3 regions of the Bacillus salitolerans genome follow, and region 3 is predicted to be linked to each of the others. Evidence: riboswitches for the same ligand, from Rfam matches in the RefSeq annotation. Region 3 holds a riboswitch; each other region holds the start of a gene.
The links. A riboswitch is a leader RNA that binds a small molecule or an ion and turns the genes downstream of it on or off. The one in region 3 is predicted to bind S-adenosylmethionine.
Positions count from the first base shown of each region.

Region 1: another riboswitch for S-adenosylmethionine. It lies ahead of ACFSCX_RS14255 (methionine ABC transporter ATP-binding protein); the one in region 3 lies ahead of metK (methionine adenosyltransferase).
Region 2: another riboswitch for S-adenosylmethionine. It lies ahead of mtnK (S-methyl-5-thioribose kinase); the one in region 3 lies ahead of metK (methionine adenosyltransferase).

Region 1 is NZ_JBHUEM010000022.1:640-7,027, reverse strand. It holds gene ACFSCX_RS14260 (O-acetylhomoserine aminocarboxypropyltransferase/cysteine synthase family protein) at 38-1,357, shown strand; SAM riboswitch class I at 1,496-1,604, shown strand; gene ACFSCX_RS14255 (methionine ABC transporter ATP-binding protein) at 1,762-2,787, shown strand; gene ACFSCX_RS14250 (methionine ABC transporter permease) at 2,780-3,448, shown strand; gene metQ (methionine ABC transporter substrate-binding lipoprotein MetQ) at 3,470-4,273, shown strand; gene ltrA (group II intron reverse transcriptase/maturase) at 4,804-6,087, shown strand.
Region 2 is NZ_JBHUEM010000003.1:278,661-291,661, reverse strand. It holds gene ACFSCX_RS03010 (pyridoxal phosphate-dependent aminotransferase) at 1-109, opposite strand, end outside; gene ACFSCX_RS03005 (carbon-nitrogen family hydrolase) at 238-1,023, shown strand; SAM riboswitch class I at 1,186-1,347, shown strand; gene mtnK (S-methyl-5-thioribose kinase) at 1,441-2,637, shown strand; gene mtnA (S-methyl-5-thioribose-1-phosphate isomerase) at 2,630-3,679, shown strand; gene ACFSCX_RS02990 (chemotaxis protein CheX) at 3,952-4,404, shown strand; gene ACFSCX_RS02985 (DedA family protein) at 4,623-5,234, opposite strand; gene ACFSCX_RS02980 (methylated-DNA--[protein]-cysteine S-methyltransferase) at 5,253-5,738, opposite strand; gene ACFSCX_RS25705 (PAS domain S-box protein) at 5,759-8,320, opposite strand; gene ACFSCX_RS02965 (B12-binding domain-containing radical SAM protein) at 8,632-10,389, shown strand; gene ACFSCX_RS02960 (hypothetical protein) at 10,419-10,577, opposite strand; gene ACFSCX_RS02955 (hypothetical protein) at 10,581-10,745, opposite strand; gene ACFSCX_RS02950 (hypothetical protein) at 10,838-10,978, opposite strand; gene ACFSCX_RS02945 (DUF3905 domain-containing protein) at 11,086-11,442, shown strand; gene ACFSCX_RS02940 (MFS transporter) at 11,567-12,760, opposite strand.
Region 3 is NZ_JBHUEM010000054.1:91,757-104,757, forward strand. It holds gene ACFSCX_RS22475 (ABC transporter substrate-binding protein) at 1-602, opposite strand, end outside; gene ACFSCX_RS22480 (alpha/beta hydrolase family protein) at 718-1,500, shown strand; gene ACFSCX_RS22485 (DUF2584 domain-containing protein) at 1,546-1,788, shown strand; gene pckA (phosphoenolpyruvate carboxykinase (ATP)) at 1,892-3,478, opposite strand; gene ACFSCX_RS22495 (hypothetical protein) at 3,717-4,049, shown strand; SAM riboswitch class I at 4,156-4,265, shown strand; gene metK (methionine adenosyltransferase) at 4,564-5,757, shown strand; gene ACFSCX_RS22505 (glycosyltransferase family 4 protein) at 5,986-7,131, opposite strand; gene ACFSCX_RS22510 (phosphatase PAP2 family protein) at 7,150-7,704, opposite strand; gene ACFSCX_RS22515 (gamma carbonic anhydrase) at 7,887-8,399, opposite strand; gene ACFSCX_RS22520 (alpha/beta hydrolase) at 8,526-9,320, shown strand; gene ACFSCX_RS22525 (tetraprenyl-beta-curcumene synthase family protein) at 9,340-10,422, shown strand; gene mnmM (tRNA 5-(aminomethyl)-2-thiouridylate-methyltransferase MnmM) at 10,475-11,050, opposite strand; gene mnmL (tRNA modification radical SAM protein MnmL/YtqA) at 11,047-12,012, opposite strand; gene ACFSCX_RS22540 (YtzC family protein) at 12,230-12,496, shown strand; gene ACFSCX_RS22545 (glycogen biosynthesis protein GlgD) at 12,560-12,718, shown strand.

The DNA.
Region 1 (6,388 bases), on a different contig from region 3:
TTTTATTGAAATACATTATTAGAAAGGGGAAGATGAAATGACAAATCAAGCTTATGAATTAGAAACATTATTATTACATGGAGGGTATTCACCTGATCAGACTACTGGTTCAAGGGCGGTTCCCATCTACCAAACCAGCTCATATGTATTTGAGGATACAGACCATGCTAGCCGATTATTCTCTTTAGAAGAACCAGGAAATATTTACTCTAGAATTGGAAACCCGACTGTTGATGTGCTTGAAAAGAGAATCACTCTTTTAGAAGAGGGGGTTGGTGCTGTTGCTACCTCTTCAGGTCAGGCTGCAATTACGTTAGCAATCTTGAATATTGCACATGCAGGCGATGAGATTGTAGCGGCTACTAATTTGTATGGAGGGACCTATAATTTATTTTCCACGACTTTTCCGAAATATGGAATTAAGGTTACGTTTGTAGATTCTTCCAACCCAGAAAATTTTAAGAAAGCCATAACTAATAAGACGAAGGCGGTATTCGCCGAAACGATTGGAAACCCGAGTTTGCAAATTCTTGATATTGAAGCAGTAGCCAATATTGCACATGAGGCAGGTATTCCTTTAATTGTGGATAATACTTTTGCCACTCCGTCGCTTTGTAAACCATTAAAATGGGGTGCAGATATTGTTGTTCATTCAGCAACGAAGTGGATTGGAGGTCACGGAAACTCCATTGGGGGGCTCATTGTAGATGGAGGGAAATTTAATTGGAACAGTGATAAGTTCCCTGGATTCACAGATCCAGATCCTAGCTATAACGGCTTACGTTATATAGATATTGGTGAAGCGGCGTATATCATTAAATTGCGTGTTCAGCTATTACGAGATTTTGGTTCATGCTTGAGTCCTTTTAATGCATTTCTACTTTTGCAAGGGCTTGAAACACTACAGCTCCGAATGGAAAAACATGTTAAAAACGCAAAGGAAATAGCACAATATTTAGTGAATCATCCATCAGTTGATTGGGTCTCATATCCAGGACTTAAATCTCATGAATCGTTTGTTCTCGCAAAAAAATACTTAATAAAAGGTCAGGGGGCAGTGGTTGTCTTTGGAATTAAGGGTGGCAGAGACGCAGGTAAGAAATTTATTGATTCGCTTGAACTATGGTCCCACTTAGCCAATGTTGGTGATGCAAGGTCCCTTGTCATTCATCCAGCTTCAACTACACATTCTCAATTAACTAGTGACCAACTAATAGCAACCGGTGTGACTGAAGAGTTAGTACGTCTGTCTATTGGTCTTGAATCCGTGAGAGATTTAACGAATGATTTAAATCAAGCACTCATTCTTGCTTCTGGTGTGTCTAATGAAATCAGGAAAGAGGCAACAGTAGATTGATAGTTACAAGAATACTATAAAATTATTTTAAAATAGGTATTGACGATTAAATCATGCACATGCTAAGATTACCTTCGTAATAATTTTTCCTTGAGTGATTTAAAGTGCTAATTGAATAAAGTGTGTATGCGTACACAACTCTTATCGTGAGAGGTGGAGGGACTGGGCCCTATGAAACCCGGCAACCGTCAACAAGATGTTGAAATGGTGCCAATTCCTACAAAGCGTTTGCTTTGGAAGATGAGAGAGAGGAAACGAATGTTTACCCTTTCTGTCATATTGCAGAAAGGGTTTTTTGTTCTAATCTAATATTTTTCCTTTTACTAAAGGAAAAATATGATACGACGATGACACTATCCGTAGTAATTCGATAAAGATACTTAGGGAAAGAAGGTGAGGAAAACATGATTGCATTAAAGAATATAAAAAAAGTATTCTCTTCAAAATCTGGGAAGGTTACCGCGGTGAATGGAATTAACCTGGAAATAGCAGAAGGAGAAATATTCGGAATCATTGGGTATAGTGGAGCAGGGAAAAGCACACTTATCCGAATGTTTAACCAGCTAGAAAAACCAACAGATGGATCAATCATTGTCGCTGGAAGAGATATGGCTAAGATCAATGGCAGAGAGCTGAGACAGGCAAGACAGGAGATTGGTATGATTTTTCAGCACTTTAACTTGCTTTGGTCTAGAACGGTAAGAGAAAATATAGCCTTCCCATTAGAGATAGCTGGTGTCCAAAAACAGGAGCAAGTAAAGAGAGTAAATGAACTGATTAAGCTTGTTGGCCTTGAGGGGAGAGGGGATGCCTATCCTTCTGAGCTAAGTGGTGGACAAAAACAACGTGTTGGAATTGCACGGGCATTAGCCAATAATCCAAAGGTACTACTGTGTGATGAAGCGACTTCAGCTTTAGATCCTCAAACAACCGATTCCATCCTAGATTTACTAGTCGACATCAATGAAAGACTCGGACTCACGATCGTGCTTATCACTCATGAAATGCATGTCATTCGTAAAATTTGCCATCGTGTTGCGGTTATGGAAAATGGGATTGTCGTTGAAGAAGGCGATGTGTTGCAGGTGTTTAAAAATCCACAGGAGCCTATTACGAAGCGTTTTGTCGGTCAACTAACTGAGCCAGAAGAAACGAAGGAAACGGTTGAACATTTACTTCATCGTTATCCAAATGGTCAGGTCATTCAGTTGACGTTTGTAGGAGAGGGAACCGAGCAGCCAGTCATTTCAAATGTAATTCGTAACTTTAATATTACGGTCAATATACTTCAAGGGAAAATTGCTCAACTACAAACGGGAGCCTATGGTGCATTATTTCTTCACATTGATGGAGAAGACACTGAAGTAGAAAAAGCTATTTCTTATATAAGAGAGCAGTCAGTCGGTGTGGAGGTGATTTCAAGTGTTTAATCAACTTCTACCAAATGTAAAGTGGGACAAAATGATTGATGCTACTCTGCAAACACTTTATATGACAGCTGTTTCTGTTCTAGCAACATTTGTATTCGGGGTAATTTTAGGACTCCTATTGTTTTTAACCGGTAAAGGGAATTTATGGGAAAACAAAACCGTCAACCAAACGATTGCTGGAATCGTCAATATCTTCCGCTCAATTCCGTTTATTATCCTTATTATACTGTTAATTCCATTTACGAAGTTTATCGTTGGAACGATGCTAGGATCCAATGCAGCTTTACCGGCGCTCATCATAGGAGCAGCACCGTTTTATGCAAGAATGGTAGAAATTGCACTTCGAGAAATTGATAAAGGAGTCATTGAAGCATCGAGGGCAATGGGAGCAACGACCGGAACGATTATATGGAAAGTCTTACTTCCAGAGTCAATGCCGGCACTCGTATCAGGAATAACGGTTACAGCCATTGCGTTAGTCGGATACACGGCGATGGCAGGTGTTGTTGGAGCGGGTGGTCTTGGAAACTTAGCTTTCTTGGACGGATTTCAACGAAATCAAAATGATGTAACGCTAATATCAACGATTTTCATTTTAATTATTGTATTTATTATTCAGTTTATCGGTGACATTGTCACATCATCTATAGATAAAAGATAAAAAATAAGGAGAGAAGACAACATGAAAAAGATTTTAACATTTGTTAGTTTAGTAGCAGTATTATTTACATTAGCAGCTTGTGGCGGTAACGAAGGAAAGTTAGTGGTAGGAGCTTCAAACGTACCACACGCTGAAATTTTAGAACAAGCAAAACCAATTTTAGCAGAAAAGGGAATTGAATTAGAAATCATTCCTTTCCAAGATTATATTTTACCAAACAAAGCATTAGCTGATGAAGAAATCGATGCAAACTATTTCCAGCACATTCCTTACTTAGAAGCACAAATTGCTGAAAATGAATATGACTTCGTAAACGCTGGTGGAATTCACATCGAACCTATCGGTGTATATTCACAAAAATACAAAAGTCTAGATGAACTACCTGATGGAGCAACAATCATTATGAGTAACTCTGTTGCAGATCATGGACGTATATTAACAATGTTACAAAGCCAAGGGTTAATTACTCTAACAGAAGGTATCGACACAACAACAGCTACAGTTGATGATATTGCTGAAAATCCAAAGAACTTAGTATTCAAGGCAGATGTTGAAGCAGGCTTACTTCCACAAGTTTATAATAACAATGAGGGGGACGCAGTGCTAATCAACACAAACTACGCAATTGACGCGGGATTAAATCCATTAAAAGATGCCATTGCGATAGAAGGACCAGATTCACCTTATGTAAACATTATTGCTGTACGTACTGGCGACGAAAATCTGGAAGCTATTAAGACACTAGTTGAGGTACTTCGTTCTGAAGCAATCCAAAGCTTTATTACAGAAAAATATGAGGGTGCAGTAGTTCCTGTAAGTGAATAAAACTTTGATCACGCCTAAGCAAAATGCTTAGGCGTTTTATGTTCGCCCAGCATGGGCGAACTCTAACGGGTGAAAGTCCCGAGTACGACCTTGTAGCGGTAAGTACATAGCTAAAAGCAAGGGTGTCCACGGTGACGTGGAATCTGAAGGAAGCTCGAGGCAAACCTTCGGTCTGACGAACAGAAACCATATAAGAGGCAACGTATGAGGATAAGACTGCATAAGAAGTCAAAGTCCGATAGCTACTGTATCATACGGTGTATATATGGCAGATGGATGAAGGGAAAGAGTTCGCACCTTAACTGGGGAGGTCTCACTGGTCTACACCAAACCCTTGTAGTGATACAAGACTGGATAGTGAGAAGTCAGCATAAGCCGTAGTAGTGGAGATATCTAATGAAAGTTAGAAGGAGCGAAGGGCCGAACAATTTTATCGTTATAGAAATCTCGATTGGGAGAGGAAATAGACCACTGGCACAATGCGGAAAAGTGGATACCATTTCTACGAGAAGGGAAAGGAAATAACAAGCATGTATGAAAGAAAACTACTTGATGAGATTCTTGATAGAGACAATCTTAACCAGGCATTTAAACAGGTGAAGAAAAACAAAGGTGCAGCAGGTGTCGATGGTATGACGGTAGATGAGTTGGAGGGATATTTGGCAATGAACAAAGCTGAGATTATCCAACAAATCAGAGGGAGAAAATATCAACCTCAACCGGTTTTAAGAGTAGAAATACCGAAACCAAATGGGGGGAAACGACTACTAGGTATACCTACCGTCATAGATAGAGTCATTCAACAAGCAATAGCACAAGTTCTCACCCCTATGTTTGACAAGGGTTTTAGCGAGTATAGTTACGGATTCAGACCCAAACGATATGCAGAAATGGCGATCTTACAAGCTTTAGAATTCATGAATGATGGCTACGACTGGATAGTGGATATAGACCTCGAGCGTTTCTTCGACACAGTACATCACGACAGACTAATGAATCTGGTATCAAGAACAGTCAGTGACGGAGATGTGATTTCTCTTATTCGAAAGTTTCTAGTGAGTGGTGTTCAAATAGATGAAGACTACAAAGAAACCGTAATAGGTACTCCGCAAGGAGGAAATTTATCTCCACTACTAAGCAATATCATGCTTAACGAACTGGATAAAGAATTAGAGAACCGTGGTCTACACTTTGTACGTTATGCAGATGATTGTATTATCCTTGTGAAAAGTGAGATGGCAGCCAAACGAGTGATGAGGTCTGTGACAAAATTCATTGAGGAAAAACTAGGTCTAATTGTTAATGTCGAAAAATCAAGGGTTATCACACCGAACGAGCCAGATATGAAATTCTTAGGGTTCGGCTTCTTTAAAGACAAGCTAGCGGAGGTATACAAAGCTAAACCTCATCATAAGTCAGTAGAATACTTCAAATACAAACTTAAACAATTAACTAGGAAGAATTGGAGTGTTGGGACGAAGTACCAAGTGGAGCGTATTAATCAACTAGTTAGAGGATGGATTAACTATTTTAAAGTTGGTTACATGAAAACTTTGCTTAGAAACATTGACTCCCACACAAGATTTCGACTAAGAATGTGTATTTGGAAGAAGTGGAAAACAGCGAAGAATCGCCGAAAGAACCTGATTAAGCTAGGGATGAATTGGAATAATGCATATAAATATAGCCACACAAGCAAGGGTGTGGCTAGAATCGCCTATTCGTGGGTACTTACTACAACTATAACAAATAAGAGATTAGCCGCTTTCGGTCTAACCTCTTGTGTTCAACACTACAATAAAGTACATGCTTAGAATAAAATTGAACCGCCGTATACGGAACCGTACGTACGGTGGTGTGAGAGGTCGGAGGTTAGTCACCTCCTCCTACTCGATTATATTATTGTAGGATAAGAAAACGTTGTAAGTATACAAAGGAACGGGATAAGTAAAGTAGGATCCAAAGCGAGCTAGGTAAAAAGATACAGTGGTAAGTAAAAAGGAAGTACAGGTAAGTAAAAGGAGAAACGAGGAAAGTAAAAAGTCAAACGAGGTAAGTAAACAAAGGAAGAGGTAAGTAAAAAGGAAGTACAGGTAAGTAAAAGGAGAAACGAGT
Region 2 (13,001 bases), on a different contig from region 3:
TAATCACATCATACCCTTGTTCTACAACCTTGTTCACCTTCGCAACTAAACTAGCAAAGAATTGAACAGGTAAACTTTTTAAAATATCTGATTGCTCGAATACCTTCATCATTCCACCTACTTATTCAAATTAAACTATTTGGAATTTTTAATGAATTTTGGCTTGAAATTCTAGTCACAAATAATATATTGTTAAGAACAAAATGTAAAGTAATTTTTTGAGGTGATTTCAAATCTATGGAACTGAAAATAAGCTGTATACAATTTGATATTGTATTTGGAGATCCGAATGAGAACTATAACATCGTCGCAGAAAAAATGACACTCGCATTATCTGATAATCCGGACGTCATCGTTCTTCCAGAACTATGGTCCACCGGTTATGATCTAACAAGACTAGATGAAATCTCAGATAAAAATGGGGAAAGAGCACTCACATTTCTTACAAATTTCGCAAAGGAAAACAAGATTATTCTAATAGGTGGATCTATAGCGAAACAGACTAGTGAAGGTGTATATAATACAATGCTAATAATTGGCCGTGATGGAAATCTACTAGGAGAGTACAGTAAATTACATTTATTTAAATTGATGGATGAGCATCACCACCTCCAACCTGGGGTAAAAGACGGATTATTTGAAATAGGTAATACTCTATGTGCAGGACTCATTTGCTATGATATACGATTTCCTGAATGGGTTCGTAAACATACATCACAAGGTGCACAAATTGTGTTCGTAGTAGCGGAATGGCCGCTGCCTAGACTTGCACACTGGCGTACGCTCCTGATTAGTAGAGCCATTGAAAATCAATGCTACGTTATTGCTTGTAACCGATCAGGAAGTGATCCTCGCAATGTATTCGCAGGTCACTCTATGATCATTGATCCATGGGGAGAAATAATTTCTGAAGCAAATGAAACGGAATTTATTCTCACAGGTACGATTGATACTGAGAAGGTGACTTCTGTACGTAAGCAAATACCAATTTTTGAAGATAGAAGACCCGAATTTTATTGCTAAATATTTCATTTACTAAAAACTATTGACATATATAACTAAAAACTGTTATTATTTTCATCAAGTGAAAAATTTCTGAAAACTCGCTACCAACCGAGTTTCAACTGAAAACTTAACTTACTAAACTAAAACATTTAAGATTGACATATCTTAAATGAACATAATCTCTTATCAAGAGTTAGCTGAGGGAATGGCCCGATGAAGCTGCAGCAACCGACCGTAATACCATTGTGAAATGGGGCGCTTTACATTTGCGCCTGTGAGTAATCACAGAAGGCACGGTGCTACTTCCACAGAAAGAAGGTATTTCTTTCTGACAGATAAGAGGTGAGAAGTATAACTTCAAGCCTCTTTCTAACTGAAAGAGGCTTTTCTAATTGAAGAGCCTCCTACGTCATCTATTAATTGGAGGTAATCATGATGGAATTAACAAAAGAATATACGTATGAACCGTTAACAGAAGAAACAGCAACTACACTCGCTATTCGTTTAGGATTATTTAGAAATGATGTCACGTTAACATGTAAAGAAATTGGGGACGGAAATCTAAATCTTATCTTTCATATTCGAGATGAAGTAAATAATCAAGGGATTATTATTAAACAAGCTCTACCTTATGCAAAAGTAGTTGGTGAAAGCTGGCCACTCACTATAAATAGAAACAAAATCGAACGTGATGCACTTCATGTATTTGGACAATATGTACCTGAATTTGTACCAAAAGTCTACTATTCAGACGAGACACTTGCGATTATGATCATGGAGGATCTATCACACCTTGTAATTGCACGCAAAGGTTTAATTAACAATGCTCACTATCCTGTTTTGGCCAAACATATAGGTGTTTATTTAGCGAAAACGCTATTCTACACTTCAGATTTTGCTCTTGATCCTCAAGAAAAGAAAAAGTTAGTAAAACAATTCAGTAATCCGGAGTTATGTAAAATTACGGAAGACCTAGTATTTACAGATCCATTTTTTAATCATGAGACAAACAATTTTGAAGATGAATTAACGCCAAGTGTTCATCAAATATGGGAAAATATAAAATTAAAACAAGAAGTTGCAAAACTAAAGAAAAAGTTTGTAACGACTGGGGAAGCATTATTACATGGAGACCTCCACACTGGAAGCATATTTGCAAGTGAGTCTCAGACTAAAGTAATTGACCCTGAGTTTGCCTTTTATGGACCAATTGGATTTGATGTTGGCCAGTTTATTGCAAACTTACTTCTGAATGCTCTTTCTAAGCCTGAACACGAAAGGCTAAAACTTTATGATCAAATAATTGAAACATGGAATACATTTAAAGAAACCTTTACTACTAGCTGGGTTCAAGATAGTATAGAAATTTATACTAAAATTGAAGGATATTTAGATTTCACTCTCTCACAAATTTTCGAAGATACAATAGGTTTTGCCGGTTGTGAAATGATAAGGAGAACAATAGGATTAGCCCATGTTGCTGATTTGGACGGGATAGAAAAGCTCAATGATAGACTAATAGCCAAGACAAATGCCCTATCACTTGGTACTGAACTCATTCTAAACAGAGATTCAATTTATTCAGTAGAAGAACTCATTGTATTCATAAGGAGTGTACTACAACATGACTAATACATTATCGATACCACAATCAGTTCAGTGGAAAGATGATCATATTCTCCTCTTAGACCAACAATTATTGCCACATGAAACTACGTATCTCGAATTAAGAACCATTCAGGATGTGTGGAATGCTATTGTATCTTTAAAAGTAAGGGGAGCTCCTGCCATCGGCATAACTGCAGGATTTGGTTTAGCTCTTGCTGCTCAAAATTACGACTGTGAGACATTACAAGAATTCATTGAAAAACTTACAAAGGATCGTGACTACTTAGCAGGTTCTAGACCGACGGCGATTAATTTATTCTGGGCGTTGAATCGCCTTACCAATAGTATCTCCAACGCTAAATCTATTAATGGTGCTGTTACGACCCTTATTCACGAAGCGATACAAATTCAATTAGAGGATGAAGATGTATGTAAGCAGATTGGAGAGCATGCCTTATCCTTATTCAAAAATGGGGATAAAATCCTGACCATTTGTAATGCAGGATCTATTGCAACGGCAAAATATGGGACTGCCCTTTCACCCTTTTATTTAGCAAAGGAACGTGGAATTAAATTAGAAATTTATGCATCTGAAACAAGACCTGTATTACAAGGAGCAAGATTAACAACATGGGAGCTCATGCAGGCAGACATCGACGTTACACTGATTACCGATAGTATGGCTGCACATACAATTGCAACAAAAGGTATAAATGCCATCATTGTTGGGGCTGATAGAATAACGGCAAATGGGGATGTTGCAAATAAAATTGGAACCTATAATTTAGCTATATTAGCAAACGCATTTCAAATTCCTTTTTACGTTGCGGCACCATTATCTACCTTTGATCCTACATTATCATCCGGACAAGAGATTCCAATAGAGGAACGTGATTCAAAAGAAATTACACACTTAAATGGACAGCAAATTGCACCAACAGGTGTAAAGGTTTTCAACCCTGCCTTTGACGTCACCCCTAATGAGCTTGTAACAGCTATTATTACGGAAAAAGGAATAATCGATAGTGATTACAGCCGACACATTTCCTTACTATTTAACAAGTAAGCATGAAAAAACAATGTAAACCAAGTGTTTGTATACTTAGGTTACATTGTTTTTTTTGGTGTTATAGAGCAATAAACATGTTCAAATGATAGGATTTACTAATCATAAGTTGTTGGATTTTTTCGACACTATTCGCTTTTTTCTAAAAAACTAGCCTACTATTTAAAAAAATGTGATATGATATAAAAATCATACTTACCACCTATAAAGTCACCTCTTAACTAGAGTACGTGGCTCTATTCTCCCTAAGAAATGTACGAGGTGAATAAAAAATGACTACTGTACAAATTAACATGACAAAAGTATTAAATGGAGCGATTCAATCAGTTAAAAGTATTCTTCCTATTTCCTTATCTATTGAATCTCCATCCCTTTTCAAAGAAAAAGCATTGCATTCATCTATGGCAGTTTTGATCGGAATGACTGGAGATATTAAAGGAAGAATAATTATTGAAGGTAAGCCACAAACATTCAGTTCGATTGGCGAAATGATGTATGGGATGCAGTTAGATGGGGAAATGCTTGAATCATTCACTGGTGAATTAGGCAATATGATCGCAGGGAATCTAGCGACGAATGCATCACAAAATGAATTAGTCATGGATATCACTCCCCCTACCTTAATTGTTGGAGAAATAAAATTAACAAGTTACAATCAAGCAATCAGAGTACCCATCTCAATAGGTTCTTCCGAGGGCCTAGGTGTAATTTTAATGGTTGAGTAAACGTAATGGAGAGAACTAGGTTCTCTCCATTTTTTTCATTTCCAATATTTGTTTACGTTCATCCTGACTGATCACATTAAGTTTTGCTAATACCGCTGAAAAAAATACTAACTTATTTCTCACTTGATTACCTCCTCACTTTTGCCCGTGTGCAATATTTTTAACCTTAGTAAATTATATGCAATGAATGAGCAAAAGATGAAAGAAGAAAATGTGTTCTATGATTCATTCTGTTTAGCTGTTATAATTTTTCTTCTAGTTCGTATAATCAAAAAGATGATGATAAACAAAGTACCGAGGATCGGAAGACCGATTGAGTAGAAATGGGTAAGGATTACATCAATATGTTGTCCAAAGAAATACCCACAACTAAAAAATATGACCGTCCAAACAGCAGCCGTACTATATGAATATAGAAGAAATGTTCCGAACTTCATTTTCATACTCCCTGTCAAAAATGGAACGAAATGACGGACTCCTGGAAAACAATAACTTACCACTAAAGCAAATGGACCAAACCTCTCTATTAATTGAGTTGCTTTTTGAATATATTGTTTAAATTTTGGCTTATGAAGAAGCTTATTCTGGATAGGAAAAAAGAAAAATCGTCCAAAAACATAAAGGGTATTTAAACTCATTAAAACCCCTATATACGTAATCACTAATGCTGGAATAGGCTCAAGTATACCACTCGCTACAAAAAAGCCCGTCGTCATAACAATCGCTTCATTTGGTACAGGTATACCAAAGAATCCTATCCATAGTATAAAAAACAAAGCAAGGTAACCAAATTCATTTACAAAATGAAAGGCGGTTTCAAGTTCCATCATTTTTCACATTTAACCCTTTTAGATCAGGGCCCCCTCTATCTGAAGTAATGTTTGTTTTAGACCAATTTTATTTCCGGCATAACCTGTCATCTGATTGTTTTTTCCGATAACACGGTGACATGGAATGACGATAGGAAGTTGGTTTTTCCGATTGGCTTGTCCAACTGCTCGAACCGATTTTGGATTATTCAATTGATTAGCAACTTCCGAATACGAAATGGTCTTACCATATGGAATTAATTTCAACACTTCCCATACGCTTTGTTGGAAGTCTGTTCCCTCATATTTTAAAGGAAGTTCAAAATCCTTCCTCTTTTTACAGAAGTATTCTTGTAATTGTTGAACAGCTTCTTTTAATAGAGGTGTAGATTTGAAACAAAGTGATTTCTCTTTTAGTTGGAAGCCCTCTAAACTATCTTCCCCTATGATAATTCTCCTAATATGGGTAGCATCTGAAACGATATAAATTTTGCCTATAATAGATTCATAATAATCCCAATACATCATATGATACCCCTATTCTACTATATATTTGAACTACGGCAGAACTTTGCTCCATCAAATGGTAAATAAATATGAAACGTTGTTCCGACATTAACCACACTTTCCACTTCTATTCTCCCTCGATGTTCACCGATTATTTTATAAGATACCATTAATCCAAGTCCAGTACCTCGCTCTTTTGTAGTATAAAAAGGTTCACCCAGACGCTTCAATTTCTCTTCAGTCATACCAGGACCCTGATCTAAGATGGAAACTCTCATTTCCTCCTGAGAAGGCTGATCAATTGTTACGAAAATCACTCCACCATTAGGCATAACTTCAATTCCGTTTTTTAAAATATTGATAAAGACTTGTTTCAGTTGGTTTTTTTCACAATATAATTCATGTCTACTTGCATTCGCTTGCAATTTAAACTGAATATTATCCAATGTAGCCTGTGGTCTTAATAAATCAATTGTTTCCTGAACAATTTTGTAAATGTCTGATCTTTCATATCTTACCGCTTGCGGCTTAGCTAATATCAAGAATTCAGTAATAATAGATTCAATTCTCTTTAATTCCGAGGTAATCACTTCAAAATACAATGTATGTTCATCCTGTATAGATCCTTGTAATAACTGAATAAAGCCCTTCAGTGCTGTCATGGGATTTCTAATCTCGTGTGCAATACCAGCAGCAAGTTCACCTACTACATTTAAAGTATCTGATTTACGAAGTCTTTCTTCCATTTCACGTTTCTCAGTAACGTCGAGAAGGATAATAAGGTGATGTCCTGAATATATATTTTTACTTATCGAATAATCGATCATTCTCATTTTCAGGTCATTCCCTAAAACTTCAAACTGTCCTGTTTTGTCTTCATTTGCAAGCATTGATTGCCAAGAGTCACGTTCCTTTTCTCCACTCTTTGAAATAAAGTTTTGTATTTTCATGTTTTTTGATTTGTATTGGTTACAACTAAACATTCGATGAGCTTCTGAATTCATATTGACAATACATCCGTGATTGTCCACTATACATAGACCATTTCGAGCATTATCAAAAAGCTGTCTAAATTTATTTTCGCTTTCCCTTAGAGTGGTTTCAATGCTCTTTTTTTCTGTAACATCTCTAAAAATCGCTAGGTTGAGTCCTGGAACAAGGTTATATTTCACCGCAAATTCTATAATACGATCTTCACCATTACAAAGCTTAATCATCACTTCTGCAAAAGCATCCTCTTCATCAGATGAATAGTAGGATATTTGATCACATAAATTCATACTTGAGACAATCTCGTTAAAATTTCTTGTGAGTAATTCCTTTCTCTCTAGCTTCAATATTTTGCAAGCTACTGGGTTCGCATCGATTACCTTTAAGTCTTTATTCCATAAAATAATTCCATCAAACGCATCTTCAAAAATCCTTCTAAATTTTTGTTCATTTTCTCTTAAATAATTTTCCATCATTCTTCGTTCACTTACGTTTCTAAAAATCGTCATATGAAACTCATCAAACACCTTGTAGCTACTTGTAAACTCTAACCTTTTTATTTGTCCATTTCCCATTGTAAAATCTAATTCAGCTCTAACATTACCTTTTTCTTGGAATTCTTTGGAGATTATTTCGAGCTCTTTTTCTTGACCAACCACAAAATCAAACAATATATGTTTACTCAAAGTTTCAACCGGTAGCTCAAATGTTCTACTCGCGGCTTGATTTGCATTGATTACTCTACCATTTATGTCCCATATTATGATTGCATCAACAGCTAAATCAAAAATATCACGAAATCGTTGCTCACTTTCTTGTAATCGTTTTTCCATTAATCGTCTTTCTGTGAGATCCCTCATTATAGACATGAAATAATTATCATGTATATTAGAAGTTGTTGTAAATTCAAATATTTTTTTCTTACGGTTCTTAAGTGTAACAGGCAGATCTCCTTTTGCCTTTCCTTTTTCACTCAAAATTTTCCAAAGCTTTTCTAGTTTAAACTTATATTCTTCTTCTACAAACTCCCCTATTGAAGAGGCTATTAGATCTTCTTTTTTAGATTCAAACGCTGTTACAAAGGAATCGTTACAATCAATAATCCTTCCATTTCGATCAAAAATAACAATACCATCGACCGCACGATTATAAACATCCATAAACATTTGCCTACTAATATTTCGTTGACGCTCTAATATTTTTTTGGGTGAAATATCACGCATAACGGAAATCTCTAAACCTTCAATTGCATTTCGTCTCGCAGAAAACTCAATCACTTTTATTTTTCCGTTTTTTAACCTAATCGTTACTTCACCTTTTAGTACTCCGTCATTCGTTAGGACTCGATCTTGATTAATTATTTTCTCGGATGATTCTAACAGCAAAAATTCACGTATATTCTTTCCAACCAATTGTTCCTTTGACAACTCAAATAAATCACAGGCAGCTTGGTTAACTTTTACAAATCTTGTATGGGAATCAAACACAATGACAGCATCTAACGACTGTTCGAACATAATTTTATATTGTTTTAGCTTTGACTGTAATCTATTATTTTCTTGTAGCTCACCCTTTAAATCAATCGTCGGTTCATTTAATGGAATGGACAAGATAGCACCTCCTAAAAGGTCTTTATTACTTTCTAAAATTCTACAAAACCCTACTATATCCTTCATTATTTTACTTCTAATCTATTAGTTATTTGATCCTATAAAAGAGGAAACAATGAACTAGACAGAGCTGTTCAATATTTTGAAACATTCTTTACCAAAACACTCCTCCTCTATCTTTCTTGAAATATGGTAGAATAGCCTTTAGTGTATATTTATTACTTGACTATTTATCGTTTGATTACCTCCACTCACTTATGGAAATAGTGTTATTATCATATCGAAGTGGAAGAAGGAGAGTTTGTTCCATTATGAATGTTGTATTAACTACCTTAAATGCGAAATATATTCATACAAACCTAGCCATTAGATGTCTTCGCTCCTATGTACAGCCTGAGCATCAAGTTCAAATGGTTGAGTATACGATTAAGGATCCTGTAATGAATATCGTTACAGATTTATTCCGTTACACCCCTGATGTCATTGGTTTTAGTTGTTATATTTGGAATATTGAAGAGACAATTAAAGTCATTAGTATTCTAAAAAAAATAAAACCAGAGCTCACGATTATGATTGGTGGACCGGAAGTTTCCTATGATGTTTCCTTTTGGTTACACCGTTTAGTAGATGTTGATTTTATTGTTATCGGTGAAGGAGAGGAAACATTTAAGCAGTTACTAGATCAGTTGAAGGGGGAAAAAGATTTTGCAGGTATTCATGGGCTTGCTTATCGATTAGATGATAAAGATGTTATTAATCCTCAGCGAAACAAGTTAAACTTGCAAGAAGCTCCTTCTCCTTTTCGATTCGAGGAGGATATTCCTCATTTATCAAAGCGTGTTACGTATATTGAAACGAGCAGGGGATGTCCATTTAGCTGTCAATTTTGTCTTTCTTCAATAGAAGTAGGGGTTCGTTATTTTCATAAAGAAAAAATAAAAGATGATATTCGTTATCTAATGGAGAATGGGGCCAAAACGATTAAATTCGTCGATCGTACCTTCAATATTAGTAGAAGCTATGCGATGGAAATGTTTCAATTTTTGATTGATGAGCATCTTCCAGGGACCGTATTCCAATTTGAAATAACAGCGGACATTATGCGTCCAGAAGTCATAGAGTTTTTAAATGAACATGCACCAAAAGGACTGTTTCGTTTTGAAATTGGTGTTCAATCAACAAATGATGCAACGAATGAATTAGTTATGAGAAAACAAAATTTCCAAAAGCTAACCCGTACCGTCACAATGGTTAAAAATGGCGGGAAAATTGATCAGCATTTAGACTTAATTGCGGGCTTACCAGAAGAAGATTATCAATCCTTTAAAAAGACGTTTAACGATGTATTTGCGATGAGACCAGAGGAACTACAATTAGGATTTTTAAAGATGCTAAGAGGAACAGGATTACGAATCCGTGCGACTGAGCATGATTATGTATATATAGACCATGCCCCTTATGAAATCTTAAAAAATAATTTATTATCGTTTGAGGATATCACCAAAATTAAACAAGTTGAAGATGTACTGGAGAAATATTGGAACGATCACCGGATGGATTTGACAGTAGAATACTTAGTTACAAATGTGTTCCCTACACCATTTGATTTCTTTCAAGAATTTGGAAAACATTGGGATGAGCAAGGTTGGGTACGAATTGGTCACCAGCTCGAGGATTTATTCAAACGACTCTGGAGCTTTTTGTCTTCCACTTTAAACCAAGATTTGAATGTTGTTCACAGCCTAATGAAGATTGATTATTTACAAAATCAAAAATTTAAACCTAGGAAGCCATGGTGGGATGATACGATGGAAAAGAGAGAACGCTCCCTCTACTATCATCAGATTCTGGACCAACCTTCTATCCTTGGGGATGAATATGAACGCCTTCAGCTTCAAGAAAAGGATGTTTTCAAACATACGGTTCTTGAAAAGATTACGTTTAACTTACAGCACTTCATGCAGCTTGGAGAAATAAAAAATGAACCGTGTTTATTATTAGCTTATTTTGATTCAACTAAGCAAAATACAATGTTATTTTCAGTACCACTTCATTACGTAATCGTGTAAACGTGTAGGAAAAAATTCCTACACGTTTTTTACTTTTTCTTTTTTGCTTTTGCCTCTGCAACTAATTCAACTGGTTTATTTGCATTATAGTTTCCAAGCTCCGTACCAAATTCCTCCTGCAAAAGATCTTTTGACATCGTATGGTTGTTATCCCCTGCATGTTTCTTCCGCTGAACTCGTTTCGCCATCTCTTATTCCTTCCTTCCGCCTTGATAGCCTTTTTTAGAATTCCGATTCGCACCCTTCATTGCCTCTTCTTCTACAGCTTCTTGAGCAAATTCAGTATCCGGTAAGCTTTCAGTTGGAGTAAAATTACTTTTCCTTGCAGCATCAAATTTCACTTTACGTTTTGCCATTGTATGCACCCCTTTAACTTAAATTGAGAGAATCCTCATTCTATATTGTGTACCTCTTGACCATCGACATAATAGGAAGTTTTGACCTTATTTTATTTGGTTGTTTTGTGCTCATAAGCAATCAATACGATATCTTCGCCTGTTTCTTCTCTTAATTTTTGCTCAAACTTTTGAATTTTAGTCAATTTTTCCTTACTTAGGTGAGCAACCGGAAAAGAACGATCCATTAACATAGTACTCATCTCCTTTCTAAATAGGATTCCAAAATGAAACGAAAGCCATTCATATGATTTTCATAGTTGGAAACACTAAACGAGTAACCACTTTACAAAAAGAGGTGATGAACTTGGATAAGAAAAATAAACAAGATATTGAAACTCCATTTATCAATGAAACAATGCCGCACCAAGCGAGTGCTCCCATCTTTAAAGGTAGTGGTAAAAAAATGGAACCACCATTTGTGAATGAACACGGTGTTGTAATAGGCGATAGCTTTTATGATTCCGAAAATTCTCCATTAAATAATTGGAGCGAAGATGTTGATCCATCGATTATGTCTGGTGATGAATGGGTTCATCCAACAAATGATATAGGTTGGAATACTGAAGAAAACAGAGAGCTGGTCGAACAAAATATTGAACCTCAAGGAGTACCTTTTACACATCCGGATAAAGATGTGAGTTATAATCAAGATTAGAAAGAAGAAGTCGTTCATCGTCTTCGGTTTGATACGAAGTTTGAAACTTATAGTGAGACGTCTAATTAGAGTAAAAAGAGAGCACCAGTCTAATAAAGGACTGGTGCTCTTTTACATACAAACTTTATTTTATTTCTTTTGGTTTTATCCCAACTAAAGCAATGATGGCTGCCAGAATACAAATACCAGTTACGGTGTAATACATGACCTGATGGGAAGCCTTCATTAATAAGACAAATAATGGTGGCCCTGATGCCACTCCAATAAATCTCATGGAGCTATATATAGACGTTATAGTACCTCTTTCCTCTTTCTCGATACCTTCAGTTATGAGAGCGTCTAGACAAGGTAGTGCAACTCCGATACCCATTCCACAAATGAAGAAAATCGAAATTAGAAAATAGATGTTTTCAGTAAAACTGATTGCAAACACAGACCCAGCTGATAAAAGAATTCCAATAAACGTTAACCATTTCATTAACACTTTGTTTTCCTCTATTTTTTTCCCTGTGACAAATGAAGCAATACATAAAGAGGCAAGTGGAATGGCAAGGATTAGTCCCTTTTTAACACCTTCAATTTTATGTTCATCCTCTAGCATCGTAGATAAATAAAAAAGTACTCCAAACAGAACAAACATAAGAATACAACCAATAATAAAGATGGCGATCAGCCACTTTGCATTCTTTTTAAATATTTTTTTTATGGTTTTAAAAAATTTTTTGAAGGGCACAGGCTTTTTCATTTTTGGTGATTTAACAAGAAACAACATAAGTAATATCGAGATTGCACAAAATATAGGAATTGCAAAAAATGGTAAAAACCATACAAGTCCTGCAAGTAAGGAACCTAATATCGGACTTAAAACTTTTCCAAAAGTATTAGACGTTTCGATAACCCCAAGTTCCTTACTTACTTCTTTTTCACTCTTGAACATATCTCCAACTAAGGGCATAACAACAGGAGCTGCTCCTGCGGCTCCTACCCCTTGTAAAACCCTTCCTATCAAAATCAAGATATATGGATTATCCATTTTCCAAGCAGCCCATCCTGAGACAATTCCACCCATCCCAGCTATAAGTAAGCTAGGTATAATCACCTTTTTTCGTCCAATCCGGTCTGATAAATAACCTGCTATAGGTATTAAAATAATGGCAACAATTGAGTATAGTGTAATAATCATACTCACTTGAAATGAACTGATATTAAGCTTTTTTTCAATTGTCGGAAGAACTGGTATTAACATTGAATTTCCTAATGTCATTACTAATGGTATGGAAGCTAGCGAAACAATTGCCCATCGCTTTTCATGTTTCATAAGACTACCTGCCTTACCTTTAAATTTATTTAACAAATATTAATATCTACAACACTCCCCTGAAATATTAATGTAAGTAATTGGAAAGTTACCAAAAAGAGCATAAGAATAAGGGCGCCCTTTTTACTCATTTAGGGTTATCCACTCCAACTGGCGGTAAAAACTGAAGCTTTTATACTTTCTTAAAAAGAACAAAAGGCGCAAGTGTCCCCGTTTTGCCACGACAAGCAAATGTTCTGGC
Region 3 (13,001 bases):
CCCTCCTGTTCAAATACGCTAGCTGTTGGTTCGAATAATTGTACATAATCACCTGTACCAGACCCGAACGCACTTGCAATATTTGCAAATTCAATATTTTGAATGAGATTTAAATCATTATGTGGGTCAATTCCATGCTTTTTTAAGACGAATTCTCCAACCATCTGTGGCATTCCACCTTTACGTTGGCCTAAAAATGTACTACCTTTTAATTGATCCCATGTAAAATTTTCAACTTTCTCACGAGATACTAAAAATGTTCCATCTGTTTGTGTTAACTGAGCAAAATTGATGACCGGATCTGTGGTACCTTGCGCGTAAACGTATATGGAAGTCTCTGAGCCAACTAAGGCAATATCAATTCCATCTGAGAGTAAAGCAGTCATCGTCTTGTCTCCACCGAATGTTCCTTGTAGCACAATTTCAAGTCCCTCATCTTCAAAAAATCCTTGAGAAAGTGCTACGTATTGAGGTGCATAAAAAATAGAATGTGTAACTTCACCGACACGTACCTTTTGAATATCGTTTTGGCCACAGGCACTTAACGCAAATAAAAGAACAGTAGACACTAATATAGTTAAGCCTAGTTTTATAATTCGCATTGAATGATCCTCCTTGAGAGTGAAATAGCAGTAAACTACTTACAATAAAATATGTTGGGTAAAAAAATGTGTGAATGCCTATAAAAAAATTAGAAAATGTCTTGGAGTGAATAAAATGGAAGAAGGTATCATCCTATCGAAGCAGCGATTTCCATCACCAAACCCTAGGATAGATCTGCATATTATTACTTATTTGTGCCAAGGTTTGAAGGTAAAAGGCTTACTTGCTGAACCGAAAGAGGGTAAGGGTTTTGATGGGTTTTTATACTTAAGGGGTGGAATTAAAAACGTTGGAAAAGTGCGTGTTGGGAGAATTGTCCAATTCGCTTCTGAAGGATTTGTCGTTATGGCTCCATTTTATAGGGGAAACCAAGGTGGAGAGGGGAACGAAGATTTTGCTGGGGAGGACAGGCAGGATGCACTTTCTGCCCTGCATATATTGAGAAAACATCCAAAGGTGAATTATGATCGTATTCATGTATTTGGATTCTCAAGAGGAGGGGTGATGGCCCTTTTTACAGGTATAATAGATTTAAATATTCGATCGGTTGTTTGCTGGGGAGGGGTGTCTGATATGGCCTTAACCTATGTAGAACGATTAGACCTTAGGAGAATGATGAAGAGGGTAATCGGAGGGACACCTACAAAAGTACCTGATGCGTATAAATGGAGAACGCCACTTTTCTTTTTAGAAAGTCTAAGTGCGCCTGTTCTAATTATACATGGGAAAAATGATCATAATGTCTCAGTTGAACATTCTTACCGATTAGAAAAACGATTAAAAGAATTAAATAAACCAGTTGAAGCATGGTACTTTGATGAATTTACACATTACTTTCCGCCACTAGTGAATAGAAAAGTTGTGAAGGATTTAACGACCTGGATGAAGAAACAATAACATGAAGGAGCGACTAGCTTCTAGAAGAAACGTAGGAGGGATCATATGGGAATGCCATTAGAGCTTAATACAATGATTGTTACAAAGGGTAATGAACAACGAATTGATCATAACATATTTAGTTTACAAAAGGATGGTTATCGGTTGTATCCATTGGATATTCCACTTGAGGTGAGGAAGCAGAAGGACTCAGATACGAGCGGTATGGGTGTTATAAAAAAAGTAGAACTAACAGAAGGTAAAACGTTTATTACATATGAACTCGTTTCGTTAAATTCAACAAATTAGAATAAGGATGTATTAGATAGTTAGTTTCAACAGCAAATATAACCTAGAACGTATGCATTCGAATACAAAAAAACAGCAATCAGGTGATTGCTGTTTCTCTATTTTACACAGTCGGTCCACCAAGTGTTCGAATTTCTTCTGAAACGTCTGTGAACTTATTGAAGTTCTCTTTAAATTTGTTCGCAAGCTCTGTAGCTTTTTGAGCATAAGCTTCTTTATCTTCCCAAGTTTGTGCAGGGAGAAGTACTTCATCTGGTACTCCTGGTACATGTAATGGAATATCAAAACCAAAGTAAGCACCTTTTGTTGTTTCAACATTCGTTAATTCGCCTTCAAGCGCTGCTTGAACCATTGCTCGAGTGTAAGAAAGCTTCATTCTGCTTCCGACCCCATATTCTCCGCCAGTCCAGCCTGTATTAACTAAATATACTTCTACACTATGCTCATCGATCTTTTTCCCAAGCATTTCTGCATAAACAGTTGCTGGTAATGGTAAGAATGGTGAACCGAAGCATGTAGAGAATGTTGCTTGTGGAGATGTAATTCCTCTTTCTGTACCTGCTAGTTTACTTGTATAACCACTTAAGAAATGGTACATCGCTTGTTCTTTTGTTAGTTTACTGATTGGAGGTAATACTCCAAAAGCATCAGCAGTTAAGAAAATAATCGTATTAGGATGACCAGCAACACTTGGATCCACAATATTATCAATGGCTTGAATCGGGTATGCTGCGCGAGTATTTTCAGTTAAAGAATTATCATCATAGTCAGGCTGACGAGTTTGATCATTTAAAATAACGTTTTCTAACACACTTCCAAATCGAATGGCATCAAAAATTTGTGGTTCTTTTTCTCTTGAAAGGTTGATACATTTTGCATAACATCCACCTTCAACATTGAACACACCAGTATTTGACCAACCGTGCTCATCATCACCGATCAGACGTCTGTTCGGGTCAGCAGATAACGTTGTTTTTCCTGTGCCTGATAGTCCGAAGAATAACGCTACATCACCTTCAGCACCAACGTTTGCTGAGCAGTGCATTGGAAGGATACCGTTCTCAGGTAGTAAGTAGTTCATAACAGAGAAAATGGATTTTTTCATTTCCCCAGCATATTCCGTTCCACCAATAAGTACAATTCTTCTCTCGAAAGAGACAATAATAAATGTTTCTGATTGAGTTCCATCTACTGCTGGATCTGCCTTGAAATTCGGAGCTGAAATAACTGTAAATTGAGCTTCATGTGAAGTAAGTTCGTTTTCTGTTGGTCTAATAAATAGCTGATGCGCAAATAAGTTATGCCATGCATATTCATTAATGACTTGGATAGGAAGGCGATATTTTTCATCAGCACCTGCAAACCCTTTAAACACAAACAACTCATCTTTATCCTTTAAATATTGTAGGACCTTATTATATAATTTATCGAATACCTCTACTGATATAGGTTGATTGATTGATCCCCATGCAATTTTATCTTTTACAGATTCTTCTTCAACAATAAATTTATCTTTAGGAGAGCGCCCTGTATATTTTCCTGTTGTTGCACGTACTGCGCCTGTTGCTGTTAGTTCTCCCTCATGTCTTGCAAGTACTTTTTCAACTAGACCTGGAACAGACAAATTTGTATAAATGTTTTGTCCGCTTAATAATTCTTTTAAGTTGATTGATACATCAACAGAGTTCATGTTCATAACCTGCCTTTTCCCTGATAATTTTTCTATTAATCTAAAAAAGGTGAATGATAACGATTACTCGCTCTGAAAATTAGTATAACATATTTAAGTGAATAGTCTATACTATTTTACGTTATTGTACGCATCATTCACAAAAATGTACCATTATTTCACCATCTTGTTCTTTATTAGGCAATAGCCCACCCTTTTTTAGGCATTCTTCATAGCTTAATAAGAGGAGGGATATTAAATGATGGATTTAATGAATCTAAGTACATTTGATTATGCTACCATTGCCGCGATCATTGCTGCATTTGTAACGGTAGTAGGAAATGCCTTTTCAATTGATAAAAAGTATCGATCCCTATTAGCGGTTGGATTCGGTCTACTATTTGTATTTATACCACAATTTTGGACAGAAAGGCTCTTAACTGCATTAATCATTGGGTTAACAGCTAGTGGTGTTTACAGTCAAGTAAAACCGAGAATTAATGAAAAGGAACTAATGAAATACAAAATACATGATGAAATAAAGAAAGAAAATGATACAAAAAACCAAAAAAATAATGATACTCCGTATTAGTTTTACCATATTTAAAGGAAACAAGTAAAATCTAAAATAAAAAGTATTGATTTCGTTATTGACAGGATTCGACTAAGTACGTTATGATATGAGCCGAACGGATACTCTCTTATCCCGAGCAGGTGGAGGGAACAGGCCCTATGAAACCCAGCAACCATCATGAAAATATGATAAGGTGCTAACCTGTTGCAAGGCAGCTGCCTTGAACGATAAGAGCGAAAGGCTAACACATACAACAAACCTTTCCTCTATAAATGGGAGAGGTTTTTTTATTTTATCTACATATAATTAGCCCTATCTTCTGACATCGGATTATGAAAACATGTTTTTGTATAAGCTAATCAGGTATACATGTATAAGGAAGAACACCTTTGTTTTATCTAACATATATTACTCTGGCTAAGCAAAAATTTTCTAATAAAAATGTGTTTGATTAAGAATAATAAGGGAATGAGTACCGTATCAACTTTGAGGTGAACAACCTCTTATTGAATAAGGGAGGAATAATGAAAAGATGTCAAACAAACGCCGTTTATTTACATCTGAATCTGTAACGGAAGGACATCCTGATAAAATTTGTGACCAAATCTCTGACTCGATTTTGGATGCAATTTTATCCAAGGATGCGAATGCACGTGTAGCGTGTGAAACATCTGTAACGACAGGTCTAGTACTAGTTGCTGGGGAAATTACAACATCTACATATGTGGATATTCCAAAAATTGTTCGTGAAACAATTCGAGAAATTGGCTATACACGTGCAAAATATGGTTTCGATGCAGAAACTTGTGCAGTACTAACATCTATTGATGAGCAATCAGCAGATATTGCAATGGGTGTAGATCAAGCTCTAGAGGCTCGTGAAGGTCAAATGACAGATGCAGAAATTGAAGCTATTGGTGCTGGTGACCAAGGGCTTATGTTTGGATTTGCTTGTAATGAAACAAAAGAACTTATGCCATTGCCTATTTCATTAGCACATAAATTATCTCGTCGTTTAACAGAAGTACGTAAAGAGGAAATTTTACCTTACCTACGTCCAGATGGAAAAACACAAGTAACGGTTGAGTATGATGAAAATAATGTACCAGTTCGTATTGATACAATCGTTATCTCCACTCAGCATCACCCAGAAGTATCAAATGAACAAATTCACCGTAATTTAAAAGAGCATGTTATCGATCCTGTTGTACCAAAAGAGCTAATTGATGAAAACACGAAATATTTTATTAACCCAACTGGACGCTTTGTAATTGGTGGACCACAAGGAGACGCAGGATTAACAGGTCGTAAGATTATTGTTGATACGTATGGCGGATACGCTCGTCATGGCGGCGGTGCCTTCTCTGGTAAGGATCCTACAAAGGTTGACCGCTCAGCTGCATATGCTGCACGTTACGTTGCAAAAAATATTGTAGCTGCTGGTTTAGCTGATAAGGCTGAGGTTCAATTAGCATATGCAATCGGAGTTGCTCAACCAGTATCCATTGCGGTTGATACATTTGGAACAGGTACTGTTGATGAAGAAGTATTAGTTGATCTTATCCGTAACAATTTTGACCTTCGCCCAGCAGGAATTATTAAAATGCTAGATTTACGTCGTCCAATTTATAAGCAAACAGCTGCTTACGGTCACTTCGGACGCAATGATTTAGATCTACCTTGGGAGCGTACAGACAAGGCTGCTGCGTTAAAATCTCAAGCATAATTAAAAGAAGGAACTGCAAACATGCAGTTCCTTTTATTTATTATTATGAAAGTATAAGTTTTCAGTAAGAGAATGGGCTAGTGACTTGGAATCCAGCACAATCACCCAGCCACTCGAGGTCAAACAACCTGTCATGAATAAAAGGAAAAACCACCTTCTTTTCATGACAGACGATTTGCTCTGCCTGTGGCTAAACGGGGCGCTTGTGCCTTTTCTTCTGATTAAAAGTTAGGCAAACTTTTTTTCATTAGAACGATGCAAGGCTGTTTCATATTCATAAAGTAAACTCTCAAAGATGGAGTCCCAGGTTTGTGTTAAAGCATATGTCCTTGCCTCATGTTGCATATTTTTTCGTAGTTCATCATTTGATAAAAGGGATTCAATAGCATGGACAAACGAGCTAACTTTTTTAGGTTCACAAAGAATACCGGTTATTCCATTTTTAATAATATTTTTTACTCCTCCAGAATTTGCACCCACAACAGGTGTACCACAAGCCAATGCTTCGAGCACTACATTCCCAAAGGTTTCAGTAGGTGAAGGAAAAATGAATAAATCAGAGCCTGCATAAACTTCTGCTAGCTCCTGACCACCTAAATATCCTGTAAAAGTAACGTTAGTAGGAACTTGTCGTTCAAGATCAGCCTTTGATGGTCCATCACCGACAATTAAAAACCGAACATTATGTTGAAGAGCTAAAGGTAGTTGATTCATGATACCCAATAGGGTATCCACGTCTTTTTCAGGAGCTAGTCTTCCTACATAGGAAAGGATATACTTTTCGTGGATATCATATTTTTGACGTAATTGCTGTGTGCTTTCTAATGGTTTGAAGACAGAGCCATCTACACCTCTACTCCAAACATGTAGATTTGTGAAACCATGCCTTCTGAGCTGTTCTTTTGTTTCTTGTGATGGGACAAAGGTTTTTAAAAAGGAGCGGTGAAACCAAGTCATGTATTTCCATAGAAGTGTAGAAAGGAATTGTAGGTCATAATACTCCAGATATTGATCAAAGTCAGTATGGTATGAGCCTACTAGAGGGATATTGAGTTTTTTAGCATAATGAATACCACAGAGCCCGACATTAAATGGTGTGGCCACATGAATAATGTCAGGCTTAAATTGTGATAATTGGTTTCTAACGTGAAGCATATTTGGCAGGGCTAACCTACACTCTGGATAAAGAAAAAAGGGCAAGCTAGTAAAGCGATGAATATGTGTTGAAAATAATTCTTCATCTTTTGTACAATCAGGTGCGAAGACCTTATAATCGATTCCTTGCTGATCTAAATAGTCCGTAAAGCGTTTTAGTGTTCTGGCTACTCCATTTACTTGTGGCGCAAACGTATCTGTAAAAATCGCAATTTTCATCAAATGTCCCTCCATCATTTATAGAATCAAAAAATTCATCAATTTATGTTCTATAAAGGCAAAAGAAGCAAGTCCAGTAAGAGTACCGAGAATGCTTCCGACTAAAACATCAGAAGGATAATGAAGACCAAGGTAAATTCTTGATAATCCTACACTTATTGCGATAGGTAGTAGAAGAAGTCCCAAAATTGGCATCCAAAGAAATAATGGAATTACGATAGAAAAAATGGCAGTTGTATGACCAGATGGGAACGAATGATCCTTTAATGGATTCACTGTTACTTTTGTTTCTTGTAAAGCTAAATAAGGTCGACGGCGCGGATATATTTTTTTTACAAACACTACTGGGAGGTGGCTGATTAATAACGACAGCCCACTAGCGAGTCCGACATATTTCGTCTGTGATGATGACAATACGAAAAAAATAAGGACTGAAGCAATTGTAAAGGTAGCTCCACCTAAATGAGTAATATTTCGGAAATAGAAGTTTAAGAATTTATGATCAAAATGTCTATTCACACTCCGAAATATATGACACTCAAAATCATATAAATTGGCAAGAATTTTTGTCATTCTATATCTACCCCTTTGGTTTCTTTAAAGGCTATACATGGAACAAACTCTATCTTTATTTTAGAGGGTAAATATTTTGCGAATAATAAGCAATTGTTAAATTTTCGCATCATTTTTTCTTCATATTTATATAAAATTTATGAATATTTAACAAAGTTTATGAATAGGGACAAATAAAGCATCTACTTTTGTAAGGATTTATAATATTGGCCTTTTTCAACATATTCTCTTCGAATACGTTCCATATCTTTTATATCCTCCTTCTCCAAGGTTCTAACAACTTTAACTGGACGTCCGAAGGCTAATGAGTTAGGAGGAATTATTTTTCCAGGTGGTACTAGGCTGCCAGCACCAATAAATGCACCTTCGCCAATCTCTGCACCATCAAGTACAATAGAACCCATTCCAATTAATGCTCCTTTTTTGATGATGGAACTATGTAATATCACTGCATGGCCAATCGTCACATCATCTTCAAGAATGAGGGGGCGATTTGGACTTTGATGAAGAACACAATTATCTTGAACATTTACGTTGTTGCCAATGATTGTCGGTGAAACATCACCTCGAATCACTGTATTGAACCAAATACTGCTGTTTTCACCAATTTTTACATCACCAGTAATTGTGACGAAGTCCGCAATAAAAGCGCTATCTGAAATAATCGGTGTTTTGCCATGGTAAGGGTAAATCATGAATGTGTCTCCTTTGTGAAATATTTTATTTGCTTAGTTCTTGTAGCGGAAACTAGAGTATTTCCATCTTGTTGTATTGTATCAAAACCGATAAGCTATTGTTAAGGATTTCTAGGGGGGATAAGCATGTGGAAGTGGGAAGCTGATAATCCGAAGGGCGTAATCGTGATAGTTCATGGCGCAGCTGAGCATCATGGTCGCTACCGCTGGTTAATTGAAATGTGGAGATGTGAAGGATATCATGTCATCATGGGTGACCTACCTGGCCACGGAACTACTTCACGTAGTCAAAGGGGGCATATAAACAGCTTCGATGAGTATATTGAGACAGTTGAAATGTGGTATAAAGAAGCGCAGCGATATGAACTTCCGATTTTTTTACTTGGTCATAGCATGGGTGGATTAATTGTAATAAGAAGCCTGCAAGAAAAACAACTCTCGGTAAAGGGTGTTATGTTGTCTTCACCATGGCTAGCCCTTGCAGAAGGATTAACTCCTTCAAGGGTGTTAAATTCAGCGTCTAAGGTACTAAATCATCTATTTCCTTCATTTCGATTCAGTACAGGTCTAAATGCTGAGATGGTTACAAGAAATAAAGAAGTGATCACTTTTACTAAAAATGATTCACTTTATGTTAAGAAGATTACGGTAAGATGGTTTCGAGAAATAATCCAAGCACATGCTTTAGCTTTCAGTAATATCAACAAGTTTCCAGACATACCTGTGTTATTCATGCAGAGTGGGAGTGATGAGGTAGTTGATAAAACGAAAGGGAAAGAGTGGTTTGATTTATCACTACTAACTGATAAAACGTACAAAGAATGGCCAGGCTTATATCATGAATTATTTAACGAACCTGAACGAGATAAGGTATTTGAATATGCGAAGAGATTTGTAGAAACCCAACTCGAACTCGAATAGGAAAGGAGTGTTGGTGACTATGGTGCCATCAAACCCTTTGAGTTTAATGCCTAAAGTCTATAAAGACGTTTTTCCGCTTGTAAAGAAGCATTTAGCAGTTTGGAGAAAGCGTGCTGAAGAAATTCCAAATCCAGAACTTCGATCACAGGCATTGGCAAGTATTCAAACTAAAACATTTCATTGTGAAGGGGGAGCTATTCTAGCTCTTCTTTCATTCGAGCATATAGATGAATGTATCCGTTTTATCGTGGCATACCAAACAATCAGTGACTATTTAGATAATTTATGTGATAGAAGTACTTCTCTAGATCCTGCTGATTTTGAGGCGTTACACGAATCAATGCCACATGCTCTTACAATAGATGGGAATCTACCCTTGGATTATTATCGCTTTCGTGAGGATCGAGATGATGGTGGATACTTAAGGGATTTAGTCGTAACATGTCAAGAAGTATTACATTTGCTGCCTAAAAAGCACTATCATCTTATTCAATCTCATTTGTTAGAGTTAGCGGAGTATTACTGTGCCTTACAAGTTCATAAGCATGTAGCCAAAGAGGAGAGAGTGGGAAGGTTAGAAAAATGGTTTTCTTCTTATCAACGGAATTTGCCAGACATGGAATGGTATGAATTTGGTGCTTGTTCTGGATCTACTTTAGGAATATTTTGCTTAGTTTCGTATGCCTTTCAGGAACATTTAGATGAGCAAGATGTACTTAAAATTCGAAATGGCTATTTCCCATATGTTCAAGGCTTACATATACTTCTAGATTATTTTATCGATCAAGAGGAGGATCAAAAAGGAGGGGACCTCAATTTTTGTTTTTATTACCCCGATGGAAATCGGTTAATAGAACGATTTCGTCATTTCATTGTGGAAGCCGATAATCAAATAAAAGGAATACCGCATGAAAAGTTTCATCGTTTAATCAACCGAGGCTTGTTAGGGCTTTATTTATCCGATGATAAAGTGAATTATCAAAAAGATGTCCGTCATCTATCTAAGACATTGATCAGGCAGGGCGGAATCATTAGCTATTTCTTTTATATAAATGGACGAGCCTTTCGAAAGTGGAAAAAATTGAAAAAAGAACCTGTGTAATGAGATGTCCTCCCAAAAGTTATCATTCTAACTTTTGGGGGGCAGTTCAAAACTAGGTTCTTTTTTCAATGGCAATAATAAAAGGGGGATTATTTTGTTGGTTCATAAATTGATAACGCAAGACGTGCACTTTTTTTTGATCTAAACGTTCTACATACTCCACTAATTGGTCACGTTCAATTATCCCTTCGAGATGACCGTGGTAAATGACTAAAACCAGTATTCCTTCTGGCTTTAACATAGAGATAATTTGTTCAATAGCCGATATTGTAGTACTAGGTGTAGTAACAATTTTTTTATCTCCACCAGGAAGGTAGCCTAGGTTAAATATTGCTCCCCCAATATTTCTGGATTCGTCTGAAGGAAGCATACTTTGAACATGTTCATGCCCACTTAGATATAAGGTGGCTCGGTCCTGTAGGTTATGTTCTTGAAGCCGACCAGAGGCGGAATCAATTGCTTCTTTTTGAATATCAAAGCCATAAACATGTCCTTGTTCACCAACTAGTTCTGCTAAAAAAACGGTATCATGCCCATTTCCAATTGTTGCATCAATGGCAATATCCCCTTGAGAGATGGCTTTTGTTAGCAATGTCCTGGCAAATGGTAATATTCTGTCGAGAATCATCCGATATTCACACGTTCTTTCTGGTGATATTTTCCTTGGTAACTATTTCTTTTTATAAGCTCTGCTTCAATTGCATTAATAACTTGCCACTTATTTAAGCTCCACATTGGTCCAATCATTAGGTCAGGCGGCCCATCCCCAGTAATACGATGGATTATCATTTCAGGTGGCAATAACTCAAGTTGGTCACACACTAGTTGGACATATTGATCTAATGATAAAAATTCTAACAAGCCTTTTTCATATTGCTTTACCATTGGAGTGCCTTTGAGAAGGTGTAGTAAGTGTATTTTTATACCTTGAACATCCAACTTGGCTACTTCTTTGGCTGTTGTCATCATCATTTCTGGTGTTTCTTGTGGAAGGCCATTAATGATATGAGAACAAATGTTAATGTTATGCTTACGGAGCTTTTCAACACCTTTTATATAACATTCATAATCATGAGCCCTGTTGATCAAATGTGCTGTGTGCTCATGAACTGTTTGTAAACCAAGCTCTACCCATAAATAAGTTCGTTCATTTATCTCAGCCAAGTATTCAACTACATCATCTGGAAGACAATCTGGTCTTGTTGCAATGGATAGGCCCACAACGCCTTCTTGTTTTAGAACCGTCTCGTATTTTTCCTTAAGCTCTGAAACGGGGGCATGCGTATTAGTGAAAGCCTGAAAATAGCCTAAATACTTACCGTCTTTCCACTTTTGATGCATTTTATCTTTGATCGTATGGAACTGCTTTTCAATTGATTCGGCGCGGCTTCCGGCGAAATCACCTGAACCAGCAACACTACAAAATGTACAGCCTCCATGGGCTACTGTACCATCACGGTTTGGACAATCAAATCCACCGTCAATCGCAACCTTAAAAACTTTATGTCCAAAGTGCTGACGCAAATGGTAATTCCAAGAATGGTATCGTTTTTGATCATCCGTATATGGGAATGGATTAGACTGATTCATGCTTCAGTCCTCCTTTTTGTGTATAAGACTTTGTATCGTTACATACATACTGAAAATTTTATCATGAATTGATGGAATGACCAATAGATTGAAAAAGGGAACGAGTGGGAAAAACAACCTGTGTATAGCTATGATAGGAAGTTGGTTTGTTGTATAAACTATTGTGGATGAAGTTATTTCTTCATCGATTGTTCGGATTGTGAAGGAGGTAATAATAATGGCAACACGTCAATCTGTTGAAGAATATTTACAAATGGCGGAAGATACACTTCGCTATGCAAAGGAACAGTTCACTGAAGCAAAAAAACAAGAACACTATAACCAAACTGAATATACAAAAGCTCAACAAGAGCTCGAAAGAACAGTGATAGAGCTCGGCCAACTAGCACATAGTGGGAACACGCAGCAAAAAGAACAAATCGATCGTATGAGACTTCAGCTTCAACAAATCCAAAACGAAATGATCATCTATCCACATGCCTAAACTTCGACAGGTGACAGTCACTTGTCACGTTTTGTCGAATATTTTTTTGGAGGTGCAGTAATCATGCAACACCGTTCAGATCAAAATAATCCAGAGCAAAAAACGAAAAATGGTATTAACAACCAAGATATGGAGATTGGTGCTGACTTTGATCCTGTGAAACAAGTAAAGAAAAAGAATGCAAAACGTGCACAACCAGATCGATCAAAGGGTCAACACTAATAGAAAAACTGTCCTCTCTACGAAGAGGGCAGTTTTTTTATTACGAATTTAGATAAAATCATCATGTAAATGAAAGCCTACTTACTTTTACAACATATTAATTAGAGTATTGTAGTTAGAAAAAAATCGGTAACCACTTACCACTAAGAAGTTGGTGTGAGTCTTTCTAATTTTCAAAATTATTAAATATTTCGAAAACCGAAAAATGTTACGTTTTACATATTGCCCCCTGTAAAGAAAAGGAATACAATTTACGAGGTAAATATGAAAAATGAGGAGGTCA